4 regions of the Pseudoalteromonas sp. NH0006-46 genome follow, and region 2 is predicted to be linked to each of the others. Evidence: predicted binding sites of a transcription regulator. Region 2 holds the regulator's gene; each other region holds the start of a gene.

Region 1 (4,510 bases), on a different contig from region 2:
GAAAGCGCTTAGAAGCTTCAGGGCTTTCTACTGCTTTTTTCCACTCACACGCGTATGTTTGAGTAATAAGTTCCATTTGTTTTTCAAGCTCTTGGCAAATACCTAAGCTGTCATCTATTACTACACTTTTAAGGTAGTCTAGGCCGCCTTCAAGATTTTCCATCCATACAGAGGCACGCTGTAGTTTGTCGGCGGTTTTTATGTAAAACATTAAAACGCGGTCTATGTATTTAATAAGCGTGGCTGTATCTAAATCGGTAGCAAATAAATCGGCATGGCGAGGGCGCATGCCACCGTTACCACATACGTATAAGTTCCAGCCATTTTCAGTTGCTATGATACCGATGTCTTTACTTTGTGCTTCAGCACATTCGCGGGTACAACCTGACACTGCCATTTTAATTTTATGAGGAGAGCGTAACCCTTTATAACGATTTTCGATATCGATGGCGTGGCCAACACTGTCTTGTACACCATAACGACACCACGTACTTCCCACACATGACTTAACCGTTCTAAGAGACTTACCATAAGCGTGGCCTGTCTCAAAGCCAGCTTCAATGAGTCTTCCCCAAATAACGGGTAGCTCTTCTAAACGTGCGCCAAATAAATCGATGCGCTGCCCGCCAGTCACTTTACAATAGAGGTTAAAGTCTTTTGCTACTTGGCCAATGACAATGAGTTTGTCGGGTGTTATTTCGCCGCCTGCAATACGAGGCACTACAGAGTACGAGCCGTCTTTTTGCATGTTAGCAAGGTAAGTGTCGTTAGTATCTTGTAGGCCAACATGGGCTGGTTCTAAAATAAAGTCATTCCATGTTGATGCTAAAATAGAAGCGATTGCAGGCTTACAAATTTCACAACCATGATGCCCACTACCGTGTTTAGCTAATAAATCATCAAAGGTTTTAATGCTTTCTACTTTAACCATATGCAGTAGCTCTTGGCGCGAATACGCGAAGTGCTCGCACACATGGTTGTTTACTTCAACACCACGACTCGCTAACTCATCATCTACTACCGATTTAAGTAAAGCAGCACAGCCACCACAACCACTGGCTGCTTTTGTGCACGATTTAACCGCGGCTAAATCGCATGAGCCACCATCAATGGCTCCCACAATGTCGCCTTTACTCACGTTATGACACGAACAAATGGTGGCGGTATCGGGTAGGGCGCTGCCCGCTAATGAAGGTGCGCCAGCGCTGTCTGGTAAAATTAAACACTCAGGATGTTCTGGTAAGTCCATGTCGTTTAACATGTACTGCAGTAGCGTATCGTAATCACTAGTATCGCCAACAAGTACTGCACCAAGCAGCTTATCGCCGGTTTCATTTAGAATGATTTTTTTATAGCAGTCTCTAATTGGATCTTGGTAAATAAGCTCTTTGCAGTTGGGTGTTTTTGCATGAGCGTCGCCAATAGATCCTACTTCAACACCGAGCAGTTTTAATTTAGTGCTCATATCAGCACCTGAAAATTCAAGTTTGCCGCCACTTAGCTGGCTTGCTGCAACGCGGGCCATGTTGTAGCCAGGTGCCACTAAACCAAAGAGTTTTTTGTCCCACAAGGCACATTCGCCAATAGCTAAAATATCAGGGTCTGAGGTTTGGCACTGGTTATTAATAATAATGCCGCCTCGCTCGCCTAGTTCTAGCTCAGCCACTTTGCCCAGTTGATCATAAGGGCGAATACCGGCAGAGAACAAAATTAAGTCGGTTTCTAAAAACGTACCGTCTGAAAAGTTTAATCTAAAGCGGCTAGTTTCACCTTTAACTATTTCGCTGGTCGCTTTTGAGGTATGAACAGTAACGCCTAGTTTTTCTATTTTATTTTTTAATAGCGTACCGCCTTGCCCGTCGAGCTGTACAGCCATAAGCTGCGGTGCAAACTCAACAACATGCGTATCAAGCCCTAATTGTTTAATGGCGTTTGCAGCTTCAAGTCCTAATAAACCACCACCAATTACTACACCGCTTTTACTGGCTGCGGCACTGGATTTTATTTGCTCTAAATCCTCTAGGGTGCGATAAACTAAACAATGGGGTTGATCGTTCCCCTTAATTGGCGGCACAAACGGGAACGAGCCCGTAGCAAGTACAAGCTTATCGTACGGGTATTGATCGCCAGTTTGAGTAGTTACTACTTTATTTACTCTATCAATGCCTTCAACCCACTGTTTAGTATGCACATTAATATTAAGTTGTTGATAGTTGTCTAAAGTTGTTAGTGCTAAATCGGCGGCTGTTTTGCCATCAAACACGCTTGATAAATAAACGCGGTCGTATGCAAGATTTGCTTCTCCACAAAGTACTGTAATATTTGCTTTATCATCGCTTTGACGCATTTGCTCAACAAAATGATGTCCGACCATACCATTGCCAATAATGAGTATTTTTTGCGAGGTTTGCATTAGGCATTCCTTAATGTGACGGTTTAAATTTTAAAAACAAAAAAGCCCGCCTCAGATACAAATTCATGTAACTGCGAGCGGGCTTCTTTGCCTGTGGTCATAACAACCTAAATGTATGCCGTTAAAATAACGGACTTGTATTTTATTAAAGCAATAACCTAGCCATAAAAATAAGTTACTGATTAATAGGGTTATTAATGTTTTTTGTAAATAGTAGAATCAAATATAGTGCTTTTTTGGTGCAGGGTTTGTATTAATTAGTGCAGTTTAAATGTATCTGGGACTAATAATGCACAAGTTACTTAATAAAGGACCGTATAGGTGGGAGTTTGAAGGTTAAGCTAAAACTACGTTGCATACAGCGCACATTACATGAGTGATAAGAACCCAAGTTAGGGCTAGTGATTACAGATTTTATCACTAAGTTATTGATTATTTATATAGACAAAAAGAGTAATCAAAGCTAAATGAAAACTAACGCCCAGAATAATAATTGATATGACTTTATTTGACTTACCTTTTTTAAAACTAGCAAAATCCTTAAATTGCATTTTATAACTACCGAAAGTGACTCCCTTTAGCACGAGGCAGCCGGTTGAATAAAATAAAAAACCAAAGGCCGTATCAATTACTAGCCATAAAAACATATCGAACATAATGCTCATATTAATTCCTTATATCACGTTGAGTTTTAGATTAAATCGCACAGACTAACACCCCAGTTAGTTAGTCTTAAAAATAGTTGTCACTGCTTTCAATATAATCATTTTATTAAAGCATATTCATTAAACAAAGCCAGAGCATGAAGTATAAGTAAACATAAAAACCTCTCTTCTACACGCGCTTGTGTATTTTGCAAAATGCAACTGAATCTATTGCAAGATGCGTGAAGCTTAAGTTTTTTATATTTTACATATTGATTTTCAATAGCTTAAGTTTTGGAACGGACCCTGCAATGGTTTAAATACTAAATTCATTAGGGGCTAAATTATGAAACTAAACAAATTTGCAACCGCGTGCTTACTTGCATTTCCATGCGCTGTGCTTAGTCAACCATTCGAATCGTGTCCTAGCCAAGCATTTTTAATGCAAGACTCAAACGCGCAACTTTACGGAATAGATTTAGTTTCAGCTAAACCTACCGTTTTAGCATCGCAGCTAACGTTTACTGATGAGTTAAATACTAACAGTGTTAATGCGGTCGGTTTTAATTATAAAGATCAATACATGTACGGTTACAGCAAACAATCGCTGGGTAGTGTTGTACAGCTTGGCAGCAACTACGAAATGAAGCGGTTAAACGTAATAGGTTTGCCAGTCACAAATTTTTATGTCGGTGACGTACAAGTTACGGGTGAAGGTAACGATCAACGGGCTACTTATTATGTATACCATCCTAACTTTGGTGTATTCGGTATTAATTTAGAAGGTGACCTAGATGCACCTATAACGGCAAGTTTATTACCTAATACAAATACATGGAAATTGTCTATCTATGATTTTGCTTTTCATCCTGATAGCAACCTTTTGTACGCTGTAGAACCAAACGGTAATTTATACGAAATAGATATTGCAGCAAATACCCATACGTTAATTACTCAGGTTGATGTAGGTGATGATACGGGTGCATTTGGGGCGGCGTATTTTGATGTGAAGGGCCAGTTTTATTTTAGTAACAACAAAAGCGGTAAAATCCACAAAATAGATTTAAGTGTTAGCCCAGTTGTAGGTTATACGCCCGTTGCCAATGTGTTTACATCAGGCCCTAAATCAAGCCAAAACGACGGTGCGCGCTGCGCCATTGCCGAAGTAAAAGTAACTGACAGCTCAATTGACTTTGGTGATGCGCCAGCGCCTTACAACACAAGCCTTGAGCAAAGTGGCGCAAGGCATTTATTTGATCCTAATAGCACAGGCACTGATTTAATTTATTTGGGAAGCTCGGTTGATGGCGAAAACATTAATATCGACGCCGATTTACTCTTGTCTCCTGTTGATGAGTCAGACGATGGGGTGAGCTTTGTAACGGCTATTTCGGCAGGGCAAGACTCGCAAATTATTGTAAACGCGTCTACGTCTAGCTTTTTGTATGCGTGG
Region 2 (4,510 bases):
ATTTATTTTGTATTAAAAAAGTGTCTTCTATGCGCATACATTACTCTATCAAAGCTGAACAGGTTATTAGTTTATATAAATTATTTTTCTTGTTCTCTGTGGCGTATTTTTACATTAGGGTGTGTAACTGCAAAGCTTTCACCAATTGTTTGCGCTAAATATACAGAGCGATGTTGTCCGCCAGTACAACCAATAGCAATCGTTAAGTAGCTACGGTTATTGCGTTCTAAATGAGGCAACCAGGTTTGCACAAAAGTTTGTATTTGCCATGTGAACTTTTGAACTATGCTGTGGCTAGCTAAATAATCTTTTACTGGCTGGTCTAAACCATTGAGTGGTTTTAGTTCAGGCTCCCAATGTGGGTTAGGTAAAAAACGTGCATCAAATACGTAGTCTGCTTCTTTAGGTATACCATGTTTAAAACCAAATGATTCAAATGTGACAATCAGCTGCTTGTCTTTTTTACCTAATATTTTTTCACGAATCGATTCAGCGAGTTGATGAACACTCAAGTCGCTGGTATCTATCATGTAATCGGCACGAGTAGTTAGCACGTCAAGTAGTTCTTTTTCTTTTTTTATGGCTAAATCAAGCGGAAGCGAATCGATTGATAGAGGGTGCAAACGTCTTGTTTCTGAAAAACGTTTTATTAATGTTTGATCTTCACTGTCTAAATAAAATAGTGTTGGTTTTGTAAAACCCGGTAAATATTCAATAATGTGATTAAATTCATCTTGTTCTTTTGGCAAGTTTCGCACATCGATGCTAACGGCGATTTTATCGTAGTTATCAGAAACGCTTCTTACCAAAGAAGGTAATAAATTTACAGGGATGTTATCTACGCAATAATAACCTAGATCTTCAACAACGCGTAAAGCAACCGACTTACCAGAACCAGAACGGCCACTTATGATAATCAACTCCATTAATCACCCTTTAAATTTATTACGATTGGTCAACAATAATTTGATACAGCTCGGCGTCCGATTTAGCACAGCGTAGCTGTTTGCAAAATTCTTTGTTTTTTAGTTTATCAGCTATCGTCGCTAGCGTCTTTAAGTGTTGCTGGTTATCACCATCAGGTACGATGAGTGCAACAAAAATATCAACTGGTCGATTATCTATAGCATCAAAGTTAATCGGTGTTTCACTTACTAATACTAATGCTAAAGGTTCTTGTGCGCCGCTCATTCGACCATGTGGAATAGCTATGCCTCTTCCTATTCCTGTGCTACCTAGCTTTTCGCGAGTTAATAAAGCGCCCAAAATATCTTGTTGAGACAAATACGGTAATTTATCGTGAGCAAGCTCGCTAATAAATTCTAAAATTCTTTTTTTACTATTAAAAAGGACCGCAGCTTTGCTGCAGTCCTGGCATATAAGTGAACTTAGTTTCATCATATTAGTGTCGAGCAAGCTTCTCTTTGTGTTTAATTACTTGACGGTCAAGCTTATCAATCAATGAATCAATCGCTGCATACATATCTTGATGTTCAGTGGATGCGAATAATTCAGCGCCACTTACATGAATAGTTGCTTCTGCTTTTTGATTTAATTTTTCTATATCAAGAATGACATGAACATTATTAATATGATCAGAGTGCCTTTCTAGCTTCGCAAATTTGGTATTTATATAGTCTCTTAATGAATCAGTTAGTTCTACATGACGACCAGTTAAATTTAGTTGCATAAGCATTACCCTCTTTGTTTAGCGTCTTAGATCAGGCTCTTTCGCTGATTTGACGGTGGAATAGCAAGAGATTCGCGGTATTTTGCGATTGTCCGTCTTGCTACTTTAATTCCTTGCTCAGCCAATATATCCGCAATTTTGCTATCACTCAATGGTTTTGCTGAGTTTTCTGCTGCGATTAATTTTTTGATAAGTGCTCGTATCGCTGTGGATGAACATTCTCCACCATTTTCCGTGCTTACATGGCTTGAGAAAAAGTATTTAAGCTCAAATATTCCACGCGGTGTGTGCATGTACTTTTGAGTCGTTACGCGCGAAATTGTCGATTCGTGCATTTCTACCATTTCGGCTACATCATTTAAAACCATAGGTTTCATGGCTTCTGGACCGTGTTCAAAAAAGCCTTGTTGTTGTTTTACGATACAGTTAGTTACTTTTAAAAGTGTGTCGTTTCTGCTTTCTAAACTTTTAATAAACCATTTAGCTTCTTGTAAATGTGAGCGAATAAACTGGCTATCACCGCTCGACTTAACTGTACGCGACATTGCAGCATATTGGCTGTTCACACGAATTTTTGGCATGCTGTCTGGGTTTAGTTCAACAACCCAGCGGCCTTTAATTTTCTTAACTGACACATCTGGTATTACATATTCAGACTCTTCTCGCACTATTGTGTCTGCAGGCTTTGGGTTAAGCGTATGAATAAGTGTCATTACTTCTTTAAGCTCATCTTCTTTGAGCTTCGTTTTTTTCATTAATGTACGGTAGTCGCGAGCAGCTAACAAATCTATGTGCTCGGTTAAAATCATTTTTGTTTCGTCAATAAAAGGGGTGCCTTTATCAAATTGATTTAACTGAATACACAAACATTCTTGTAAGCTTCGTGCTGCAATACCAACAGGGTCAAATAATTGAATACGCTTTAAAACGGCTTCAATTTCATCAAGTTCAACCTCAACGTCATCGTCGTTATCTTGATTAAAGCTCTCTAAAATTTCTTCACAGCTGAGGGTTAATATGCCTGAGTCGTCCACGGCTTCAACTATTGCAATAGCAATCGCTTCATCCGTAGGGCTAAATGGCGTTAGTTGTAATTGCCACATTAAGTATTCGTGAAGGGTTTCAGTCGATGCACCTTGATAAATAGACTCATCTTCAGGCATGGGGCCTGAAGACGATGCTGGGGCGGCACTCATGTACTCATCCCAGCTAACGTCCATTGCCATGTCGTCACTGACGGTATCTTTTGCTAGGGCTTCACCACTGTCTTGTTCATACTCACTGGGGGCTTCATCTGCAGATGCACTTACTGTCACTTCATCATTATCTGCTTTTTGCTCATTTTTGCCTGCAAGGTCATCGGCATAGTCTTGCTCCTCAACCTCAAGTAATGGGTTGCTGTCGAGCGCTTCTTGTATTTCTTGCTGAAGATCCAATGTGCTTAATTGCAGCAAGCGAATAGCTTGTTGCAACTGAGGTGTCATTGTAAGTTGCTGGCCCATGCGCAGCTGTAGTGATTGCCTCATGTATCTCTAACAATCCTTTTAAGTTGTTATAATTAATACTAGCAGATGCATACAAATAAGGCGTAAATGTTACAGCCTAAATTGCTCGCCTAAATATACATCGCGTACAGTTTTATCGTTTAATACGTGTTCAGGGGTACCAGAAGCAATCAGTTCCCCATGAGAAACTATGTAGGCTTTTTCGCAAACATCAAGGGTTTCTCTTACATTATGGTCTGTTATTAATACACCAATACCACGGTTTTTAAGGTGTTCAATAATTTTTTTAATATCCAACACTGAAATAGGGTCAACGCCGGCAAACGGTTCGTCTAATAAAATAAACTTTGGATCTGCAGCTAAAGCACGTGCAATCTCTACTCGGCGACGCTCTCCGCCCGATAGTGCCATACCTTTGCTATCGCGAATGTGTTGAATACTAAATTCATCCAATAGATTATTAAGTGTATCTTCTCTGGCTTGCTTAGTGAGCTCCTTTCGAGTTTCTAAAATAGCCATTAAGTTTTGATACACGGTTAACTTTCTGAATATAGACGACTCTTGCGGCAAGTAGCCAATGCCTAATCTAGCACGACTGTGCATAGGTAAAAGAGTAATATCGTTCTCGTCGATAGATATTTTACCTTTATCGCTAGGGACTAAGCCTACAATCATATAAAACGTGGTGGTTTTACCGGCACCGTTAGGACCAAGTAAGCCCACAATGCTGCCGGCTTTAACTTCTAAGCCTACATTTTTAACTACTTCTCGGCCTTTGTAGCTTTTGGCTAATAGCTCTGCTTTTAATGTACTCATGGCTTACCTTTATCGCTTTTTTTTGGCTCCACAGGTACTAAAATGGTGTGCACGCGATCCGTTGAGCTTTCATCTTTTTCGGCGCTAATGAGTTGTTGCTCAATATCGTAGGTAATGCTTTTTGCATTCATTTTTTGCCCAGCTTGAGAGACCTGTGCATTTCCAATTAATGTTAAAAAACGTTTAGAAACATCGTATCTAACTTCATTAGCGCTGGCGCTCATTATTGTGCCGTCGGCTTGTTTTTCTTCAAAATAAGCGGGTGTACCTGTAGCAATTAACAGTTGCTTGTTATCACCCAATTCATCGCGTTTATGCACTTCTAGGCGGTCAGCGGTAATTTTTCTGTCGCCATGAATAATTTCAACGTTTTTTTCGAATATACCTACATTTTCTTTCAGTTGACCTTCTTGCTTATCAGCACTAATAGAAATTTGATTTGCAGCAAGTGGCGCCGTTGGTTCAGCAGCATTTGCACCGAGTGCAAGTATAAATGTTG
Region 3 (4,510 bases), 400 kb from region 2:
TCGTCATACTCTTCAAGTGTATCGTCTGGGTAAATTAAGCGTTTAAGCATCGGTTTAACTACCGCCATTATCAGTACAATAATAACGAGGGCACCCAGTACTAAGCGGATTATTTTCATAAACCAGTCTTGTTCCCAAAGCGGCACACTAATGTCAAAATCAGTTGCTTCACGCACAAACGGAACCGTTACCACTTCAAGTGCATCACCACGTTGCATATCAAAACCAACACCACCTTGTAATAAACGGCGAATATTTGACAGTTCTTCCACTGAGCGCGGTGTCATGGTTGTTTCACCGTTTTCACCTACTTTTGGAGTGTAATCAACAGCCACCGACACGCTTATTCTACGTATTACACCTGTTTGCTGGCGCTTATGTGAAATAGTTGTATCTAGCTCATAATTACGCGTAGCTTCTTTATGTGTTCTTGATGGTGAAGTTGCACTACCTGCTCCACCTTGGCCAGCTACTTCAGGAATGTTTGAGTTTACTGGCGGCTGATTCGTCAACGCACCAGGTATACCTACCGCTAAACCGCCTATATTATTTTCTTCAAACGTTGTTTCGCTTCTTACTGCAGGCAGATCTGGGTTGTAGCGCTTTTGCGTTTCTTCAATGGCACTAAAATCCATGCTTAAATCAACTTGTGCAGTGTAGTTTGCAAGCCCTACGACGGGAATTAGAATGCTATCAATTTTTTCAAGATACTCTTGTTCACGCTTGCGCTCTATGTCGTACTCTTTGCGCGAACGTGCCGCAAGAGACGTTTGTGAGCCAGAATTTAATAAGCGACCATTTTGATCCGTTACCGTTACACGAGCTGGCTCTAAACCTTGTACAGCCGATGCAACCATATCAACAACAGAGTCTACTTCTTCGCTGTCAAGTGAACGCCCTCGCTTAAGAGTCAATACAACGGTAGCTGAAGGTTTTTTCTCTCTGCGCGCAAATACATTTTCTTTTGGGATGGCAAGTAATACACGTGCGCGAGTAATGTTGTTAAGCTCTTCAATTGTACGTGCGAGTTGTTGCTCACGACCATGCTTTAAGCGTTCGCGTTCTAAGCGTTGACTTACACCAAAGCCCATGTCTTGCATGATGATATCTGAACCCGATGTAGGCCCTTGCTCTAACCCTTCACGAGTCATTAACAGCTTAATGTTTTGATATTCGGTTTCAGGGACAAGTACCACATTACCATCAACTTGATATTCAATTTTTTGTGCATCTAAAAAGTCGAGCGTTTGTATTAGCTCTTCTGTTTGCATTTTACCAAGCGGGCGCATATCTGGCTGGCGAGCCCAAATAATGATGAATATAGCAATTGCTAAACAAATGCCTAAAGCAATAACAAGCGTTACTTGGCGCAATAAATCAACACCGTTTAACGAACTTAAATAGCCAGATTTTTGTTCTTGTTGATCGTCGCTATCGCTTTGGTCAATATCACCAGTAGCAAGTGCAAGATCGGTTGATTGATTAGATTGCGCCACAATAATTCTCCACTACCTAGTTAAACAGGCATGTTCATGATTTCTTTGTAAGCTTCAACAAGTTTATTACGAACTTGTACTGTCGCTTCAAATGCCACTGACGATTTTTGAGATGCAATCATCGCTTCAGCCAAAGAGACGCTTCTGTCGCCGGTCTCTACTGCAACCACTTTTTGCTTAGCATCTTGCTGTAAACCGTGCACAGTATTAATTGCATCTGACAGCATGTCGCCAAATTGAGCCGTTGATGAGGCTTGCGTTTTTACTGGCAGTCGTTCAACTTGATTACTACGACCAGCCTCTAAAGCCATTGATTGCATTTCTTGAAATACAGCGCTATTTTGAATTTTCATAATTTTTCTCTGACAATGCAGTTAACTCTTAATATAGATAAAGCACAAACCATGCCAAATAATAAGCTTTAATTTTCAATAGCTTAAAGCTTAATTTTGTGAGTCAGAGTTTTGACAGCCCTTAAATTCAATACCTGAATCAAGGGCTAAATGTGAGGCTACGCAGGAAGTGAAATACCTAAGTCGCGCATTTGCGCTAGTTTATAACGTAGAGTACGAGGGCTAATACCGAGGGTTTCAGCAACATCTTTTCGTTTACCTTGGCACCTTGCTAACGTTTCTAAAATGATACGGTGTTCTTTATCTTTGAGCTCATCTTTATAACTGCCCGTATCACCAGCTAATAAGTCTTGTTTTGGCGGCTCTACTAATGATGACTTTTCATCATAATAAGCAGAGCTAGTAGGGCCATGCTCAATACTTTTATCAGCAGTGTTCGCCTGAGACTGACTAGCACTTTGTGTGCTAATCGATGTAGGCGTCATTACAAAATCTGTTGCGGCTATATTTTCAATAAAAATAGCATGCTCATTAATAGTATTACCAGTCCTAAGTATAAGCGCACGTTGTATAACGTTATCAAGCTCACGCACATTACCCGGCCAAGAGTGAGCAAGTAATTTTTTCTCTGCGCCACTATCGAGGTAAGCCATAGGCTCTTTACTTTTGCTTAAATGACGTTCAATTAAATGTTTAGCCAATACAATAATATCCCCTGGGCGCTGATTGAGCGGTCGCCACATTAACGGAAACACGTTAAGTCTGTAATATAAATCTTCTCTAAATTGATTCTCGCTTACCGCTTCTTTTAGATCACGGTTACTTGTTGCAAGTATGCGTACATCTAACTGAATTGTCTTGCGTCCACCCAAGCGCTCCACTTCGCGCTCTTGCAAAACGCGTAATAATTTAGCTTGTAATCCAAGATCCATCTCAGTTATTTCGTCGAGCAAGATAGTTCCGCCTTGCGCTTGCTCAAACTTACCAGGGCAGGCTTGAATTGCCCCTGTAAACGCGCCTTTCTCATACCCAAATAAAGTTGCTTCTAACATGTTTTCAGGAATTGCTGCACAGTTAATTGCAACAAACGGCTCATCGCATCGATTCGATTTATCATGTATGTAGCGAGCTAACACTTCTTTACCAGAACCACTAGGACCAAGCACCATCACACTTGCATCGGAACGTGCTACTCTACTTGCCAATTCTAATAACTGAATACTACTTGGATCGGCAACAATAGGACCGTCTGTCTCTTTTGCTTTTTCAGGTAAGTAGCGGCTTACCATATTGAGCAAAACTTCAGGTGCAAACGGCTTTGCCATGTAATCAATCGCACCTAAGCGCATAGCTTCAACGGCATCATCTATGGTGGCGTACGCCGTCATCATTAAAACAGGTAGCTCAGGGTGGTTAAGCTTAATACTTCGTAGTAAATCTAAACCACTCATAGTCCCCATTTGTACATCACTCACCACCAGCGAAAATTGCTCTTTTTTAAGCAAAAGCATGGCTTGCTCTGCACAATTAGCCGCAATGCATTCAATCCCCGACATTTCGAGTGTATCAATTAAGGCTTCACGAAGCCCTGCATCATCTTCTACAACTAAAATAGTGTTACTCATAATGATTCCTCTAATTTAGATGCGGTGCGAATAGGTAAAAGCAAACTAAAACATGCTCCACCGCCTTTATTATTGGTCACTTCAACACGTCCTTGATGTGCGTTTGCAACTGAACTCACAACAGCAAGCCCTAATCCCGTACCTTGACTTTTAGTGGTATAAAACGGTTCAAATATTTTTTCTGCTAAGCTTAAATCAACACCGGGCCCGTTATCAGCAACGCTAATGCGTACATAGTCTGAATCTAGCTCATCGGTAACTGCACTTAAATACACTTCTGCGCCAGCACCAGTGATCTGGATACTGTTATGAATCAAGTTTTGAATTGCACTGGCTATGGCGGATTTATTACCTGTTATTTGAATATCTGGTTCTGGGAGACCGACAGCTAAGTGGCTATCGTTTAGTGTCACCATCGCATCGGCGCCCGCCTTTACTTCGCTGAGTAATTGCTGCATAGACACTTGCTCAACAACCTGCTGATCGCCGCTTTTGGCAAAAAGTAGCATGTCGTTTACTTGAGTTTCTAAATCTTTTAAGCGAGACATTAACTTGGTTTGAAAATTATCGCGAGATGCCTCAGGTAAGCGCTTAGAGCCTAAATTAGCAGCATAAAGCATAGCCGCTGAAAGCGGCGTGCGAACCTGATGCGCAAGAGACGCCACCATTTTACCCAACGCACTAAGGCGCTGCATATGGGCAACTCGCTTCTGCAAACGGCGTGTTTCACTTAAATCGGTCATTAAAATAAGTTGCCCCGGCTCGGGAGCTAACGCTGTTATATCAAGCTTTATTAACCGTCCATCTTTTAGTGATACTTCGTGGCCATCGTCCTGGTGGGGTCTAAAAGAGCGCTGAATTACATTAAACCACTTCTCGCCCTCTAAAGGCTCACCCAACATATCAATCGCTATTTGATTGGCCTTTGCAATCATTCCTTTACCATCAAGCACAACCACACCTGCAGGCATAGTATCAACTAAATGAGAAAGCCAACTTGCTTGCTGACGCAGATCGCTTAATTCACCTATGTACT
Region 4 (4,510 bases), 200 kb from region 2:
TTAGCATTGCCACAATACGTAAAGGTAAATTGCCTTGTTCACCGCGCTCTTTGTACACTTCCCATGTGGCTTTATCTATCCCAGCATCGTGAGTAGAGGTAATACCTAAACTTAATAAATGCTTACCTGCGGCATCGAGTGAGTTGCTAATATCTTGTTTTGAAGGGGCTGGCATGTGCTGAACAATTAACGATTCAGCTTTATCAACAAAAATACCGGTAGGGTTACCAAATTCATCTTTAATTATCTCACCGCCTTTTGGCGATTTTGTGTCGGCGTTAATGCCTGCAAGTTCAAGCGCTTTTGAGTTAACCCAAATTGCATGGCTATCAACACGAGATAGAACAACCGGACGATCGCTTACCACTTTGTCTAAATCTTTAGCGCTAGGGAAGCGTGTATCTGGCCATAACTCTTGGTTCCAGCCACGGCCGATGATCCAACCTTGTTTACCTTGCGCAAATTGCTTTAATTTATTTGTAACGTCATCAACCGACTTCGCACCGCGTACATCTAACTGCGATAAGTTATCGCCTAGCCCAATAACATGGCCGTGGGCATCAATTAAGCCGGGTAGTAAGGTGTTGCCTTTCGCGTCTATTAGCTTGGCATCTGGAAAGCTTTCTTTGAGTGTGTCGCCGCCTACTTTAACGACCTTGCCATCTTTTATAACCAAAGTGCTAAATTGTTGAAGCTCGCCTTTTTGCATTTTGCCTTTATAAAGCGGGGTATAACCATTGGCATTATAAATAACTTTGGTTTGCGCAATCGCAAAGCTAGACCCTGCACAGAGACTGGCAAGTATAAGTGGTTTAAGTAAATTTTTGAGTAACATAGTGCACTGATTTGTTATTTTTAGTGCAATAACACTAGCAAACCCTTTTTTAGAATACCAATAGGATGCGATAAGCTCGTAAAATAGACAGTTAAAGCTAAGCTAGCTGCTTAGCTATTAAATTAATTGCCTAAAACGTTAGGTTAAAAAGGTTAATTAAATTTGTGCTACTTGCTGGCATATAAATGGTATTCACTCAGTGTTAGCCGACCGTCTTTATCTTGGTCGTAACTTACAAATTTAGACCACAAGGCTGGGTCTATTGAAGCTTCAGAGCGAGTTAAAAATCCATCTTTATTTCTGTCTATTTTTTTAAATTGGTTATTAATGCTGTCACTGATGGCAAAACTTGATGCGCTAAATACAAGTAGAGCGCATAAAATAAAAAAGTGTATGGGATTCATTAAAATACTCAGTAAAGATTGTTAGTAAGGTAATTTTTAAATTCAATTAATGAAATTTGTTTATCTTGATTTTTATCCCACATTATAAACGTGCTAAGTAACTGGGGCTGGCGTTCTAGTTCGTTATGAGTAAGGTAACCGTTTTTATCTGTATCGAGGTGATCAAAGCGCTGTTTTACATCAAGTGCAGAAGCATTAAAACTTAAAAGCAACGCTATGGTGGTTACAAAGTAACGTATCTTCATGGTAGTCCTTCCAAAAGGGTAATTAAGTTGTATTGAATAATGAGTTATTACGCTTAATTAGATAAAGCACTTGCCATAATTTAACTCCCAACATTAAATCCTTTTACACATTCCCTCAGGGATTATGGCAAATGCTTTAGTACACTTTACAAGTTAAAAGCTTAAGCAAAACTTAATCTGTTATGGCTTAAAGTTTTCAAACTCTGCTTTAGAGATCATCTCGTTGTTGTCTTCGTCTAAATCGGTAAACTGTCTAAGTAGCTCTTTATCCTGCTTAGCTTCAACAAACGAGATACTTCCGTCCATGTTTGTATCTAAGTGTGCAAATCGCACGGCCGAAGGAGAAGCTAATACCGTTGCACTGATAGCTAAAAATAATAATAAAAAAGCAGCAATAAGTTGTTTCATAATTTCATTCCTTTTGAAGTTAATTTATTGAATAAATTTTCTGAATTCATTTAGCGACAACTGACCATTTTGGTCTGTGTCTATTTGTGCAAAGTTTTCCTTAAGCACGGCGTCCATTTTTGCCTCGGCTTCGCTTAACAGGCCGTCGCTGTCCTTATCTAGTTCATTAAACGTAGCGTCAACGTCCATAGCGTATGCGCCTGTATTCACAAAACCCAACGCAAGTAATGTTGAAAAAACCAAAGTGTTAATGTTCATGTGTATTTCCCTATTAAATTTATTTGTTACACCCATTACAAAAAGGGTGCCAAATTTTATTTTTATTTACTTTCAATGAGTTGTGTTTTTTAGTTTGGGTTTGTAGGTAAAAATTACACTGACTGTGTGTAATTTTGTGTAAATACAGCAACAGGGTTGAAGGTATTTTTTGTGATCTTAGTTAAATCAATCAGTTGTGCTGTTGCTGTTTAGCAACAAAATGGCGATTTAAAATGAATATGGTTCAGCATGTGTATAGGCGGTATTGATAATAATAGGCGCGTTATTTACTTACAGAGTTTACTGCAATGGCTGCAACGTTTGCTAAACATTACAATGCAATGCTTAATTGGCGCCCTAATTTAATAGGGCAGTTTGCGTTAAGCATGCTGCTGTCGTTATTGCCACTGTCTATTGTGGTTATTGTGTTTTTAAATGCGTTAAACAAGCAGCTAGCAACCACCCAGCAAATTGTGAGTAATCATTACCAGCTCACAAAATCGTTCGCTAATTTAAAGCAAGACCTTAATAGCCTTGAGCGCGCAACAAGGCAAAATTGGGTGTTAAAAAGTGATGCGCTCAACGCCCTCATTGTTGATAAATGGCAATCGTCTGTGCAGAGCATAAATGAACTCAAACACATTAATGCAAACCCAGACTACATATACCAATGGACACAGCTTTTAACTATTTTGCAAACAGCACAACACCAGCTCGTTGAGAAAAAACAGCAAAAAGCAGAGCTCTTCTTACCCATAAGCGAGTCAATTACAGAGCTCACAGTGTGGCTCAAAAATAAAAACGAAGCGCAAATAACCCATAACCAAAACGAGCTAGCCAGCCTACAAGCGTCGTTTATAAATTGGCTAGTGGCACTTATTCCTCTTACTTTATTGGTTGGCGGCGGCTTTTTATGGCGTATAAGTTTGCGCTTAAAAGGGCTTACTAGGGTTATTGATAAGCTCGGGCAGGGTGATTGGCACCAAAAGATAGCAGTAAAAGGCTCGTCAGAGTTAGTCGAACTCGGAGAAAAACTACAGTGGGTACAAACTCAGCTGTATATGCTTGAGCAACAAAAGGATACGTTTTTACGCCACGTAACACACGAACTTAAAACACCACTTGCCTCTATGGTTGAAGGAACCGATTTACTCACCGATGAAATTGTTGGCCCTATTAATAACGAACAAAAAGCGGTGCTTACCCTTATAACTCAATCTACGGTGCGCCTTCGCATGATGATAGATAGCCTACTCAGTTATAACGCTATTAGAGCAACGATAAACAGCTCAAGCGAGGTTAATATTGATCATTTAATTAAAAAAATTAATGGTCATTTTGAGCATCGTCTAACGGCCCGAAAGCAATGTATTCAGTGGAAAAACTCTGTTTCAAGCACTGTCCTTGCGCTTCCTAATGAACTAATAGAAATGATGCTAATTCAGTTAATTTCAAATAGCTTAAAATTTTCTGATGATGACCAAGGTGTGATTGTAAATTTAAAATGCGAGCAACATCAGCTGTGTTTGGAGGTGGCCGATAATGGCTGTGGCATTAAAGAGCACGAAATAAAGCATATTTTTAGTGCGTTTTATCAAGGTAAACATGAGCAAAGCATTACCTTACAAGGCAGTGGTTTGGGCCTAACAATAGTAAAAGAGACGGTTGAGCAGCTACAAGGCACATTAAGTGTTGAGAAAAATAAACCACACGGTTGCCGTTTTTTAATAAAAATACCAATCAGTAAAAATTTAGGAGTTAATTAACAATGCGCATACTCACTATTTTATGTGTGCTTGCAGGTAGCCTAATTGTATCGGGTTGTGAGCTTAATGATGGCACGCAAGCGCTGGGCGATACTAAAATATCAAATACTAAAAACGTATCTCCTAGCCCCAAGCCAATGCCTAAATTAGCCCCTGTTTACCCCTCCGCTGAGCGGGTTATAGCGCTGCATGCAAATCAATGCGGCGGGTTTACATTGCCACCAACAAAGCGGTCATTTAAAGGTGAAAATGAGCTAAAAGCATTTTTTAAATTTATGTGCTTAAACGTAAGTACCGACCCAAATACAGTAATGACCAAGTTACTTAAACTCGACCTAGCCTATTTTTGGCCTGATGATATAAAACAGTACTTATGGCTGCAAAAACAGCAAATCACCTTACAAATAAACGCGCAAAAAGAGCAGCAAGCACTTAATAACCAAATGCAGAAAACCCTGTCGTCGCTGGCAGATATAGAGCAGCAGCTATTACTTCGCGAAGACACTAAGGAGCAGTAACCATGACCACAAATAGCCCGCACCAAGCAAAAGTGTTATTAGTTGACGACGATGCAAGTTTATTAAAGTTACTTGC

Evidence for each region. Region 2 encodes sigma-54, which starts transcription at its own class of promoters, with help from an activator protein. Its sites were predicted from a motif close to GTTGGCACGNNNNTNGNNT; they were not measured.
Region 1: nirB (nitrite reductase large subunit NirB) is a predicted target of sigma-54. The motif match lies at 2,562-2,580, and genes of this name have one in related genera.
Region 3: fliE (flagellar hook-basal body complex protein FliE) is a predicted target of sigma-54. The motif match lies at 1,890-1,908, and genes of this name have one in related genera.
Region 4: AC27I2_RS02020 (EF-hand domain-containing protein) is a predicted target of sigma-54. The motif match lies at 2,186-2,204, and genes of this name have one in related genera.

Annotation. Positions count from the first base shown of each region.
Region 1 covers NZ_BAAJML010000006.1:196,360-200,869, forward strand. Annotated here, with positions in the region: gene nirB (nitrite reductase large subunit NirB) at 1-2,413, opposite strand, end outside; gene AC27I2_RS13270 (LruC domain-containing protein) at 3,404-4,510, shown strand, end outside.
Region 2 covers NZ_BAAJML010000001.1:248,417-252,926, forward strand. Annotated here, with positions in the region: gene AC27I2_RS01090 (HPr family phosphocarrier protein) at 1-37, opposite strand, end outside; gene rapZ (RNase adapter RapZ) at 81-926, opposite strand; gene ptsN (PTS IIA-like nitrogen regulatory protein PtsN) at 946-1,398, opposite strand; gene hpf (ribosome hibernation promoting factor) at 1,403-1,690, opposite strand; gene AC27I2_RS01110 (RNA polymerase factor sigma-54) at 1,717-3,216, opposite strand; gene lptB (LPS export ABC transporter ATP-binding protein) at 3,286-4,011, opposite strand; gene lptA (lipopolysaccharide transport periplasmic protein LptA) at 4,008-4,510, opposite strand, start outside.
Region 3 covers NZ_BAAJML010000001.1:648,136-652,645, reverse strand. Annotated here, with positions in the region: gene fliF (flagellar basal-body MS-ring/collar protein FliF) at 1-1,496, opposite strand, end outside; gene fliE (flagellar hook-basal body complex protein FliE) at 1,517-1,849, opposite strand; gene AC27I2_RS02950 (sigma-54-dependent transcriptional regulator) at 2,008-3,474, opposite strand; gene AC27I2_RS02945 (sensor histidine kinase) at 3,471-4,510, opposite strand, start outside.
Region 4 covers NZ_BAAJML010000001.1:445,508-450,017, forward strand. Annotated here, with positions in the region: gene AC27I2_RS02000 (amidohydrolase) at 1-835, opposite strand, end outside; gene AC27I2_RS02005 (calcium-binding protein) at 1,003-1,239, opposite strand; gene AC27I2_RS02010 (EF-hand domain-containing protein) at 1,248-1,484, opposite strand; gene AC27I2_RS02015 (EF-hand domain-containing protein) at 1,665-1,892, opposite strand; gene AC27I2_RS02020 (EF-hand domain-containing protein) at 1,917-2,150, opposite strand; gene AC27I2_RS02025 (HAMP domain-containing sensor histidine kinase) at 2,459-3,916, shown strand; gene AC27I2_RS02030 (hypothetical protein) at 3,919-4,434, shown strand; gene AC27I2_RS02035 (sigma 54-interacting transcriptional regulator) at 4,437-4,510, shown strand, end outside.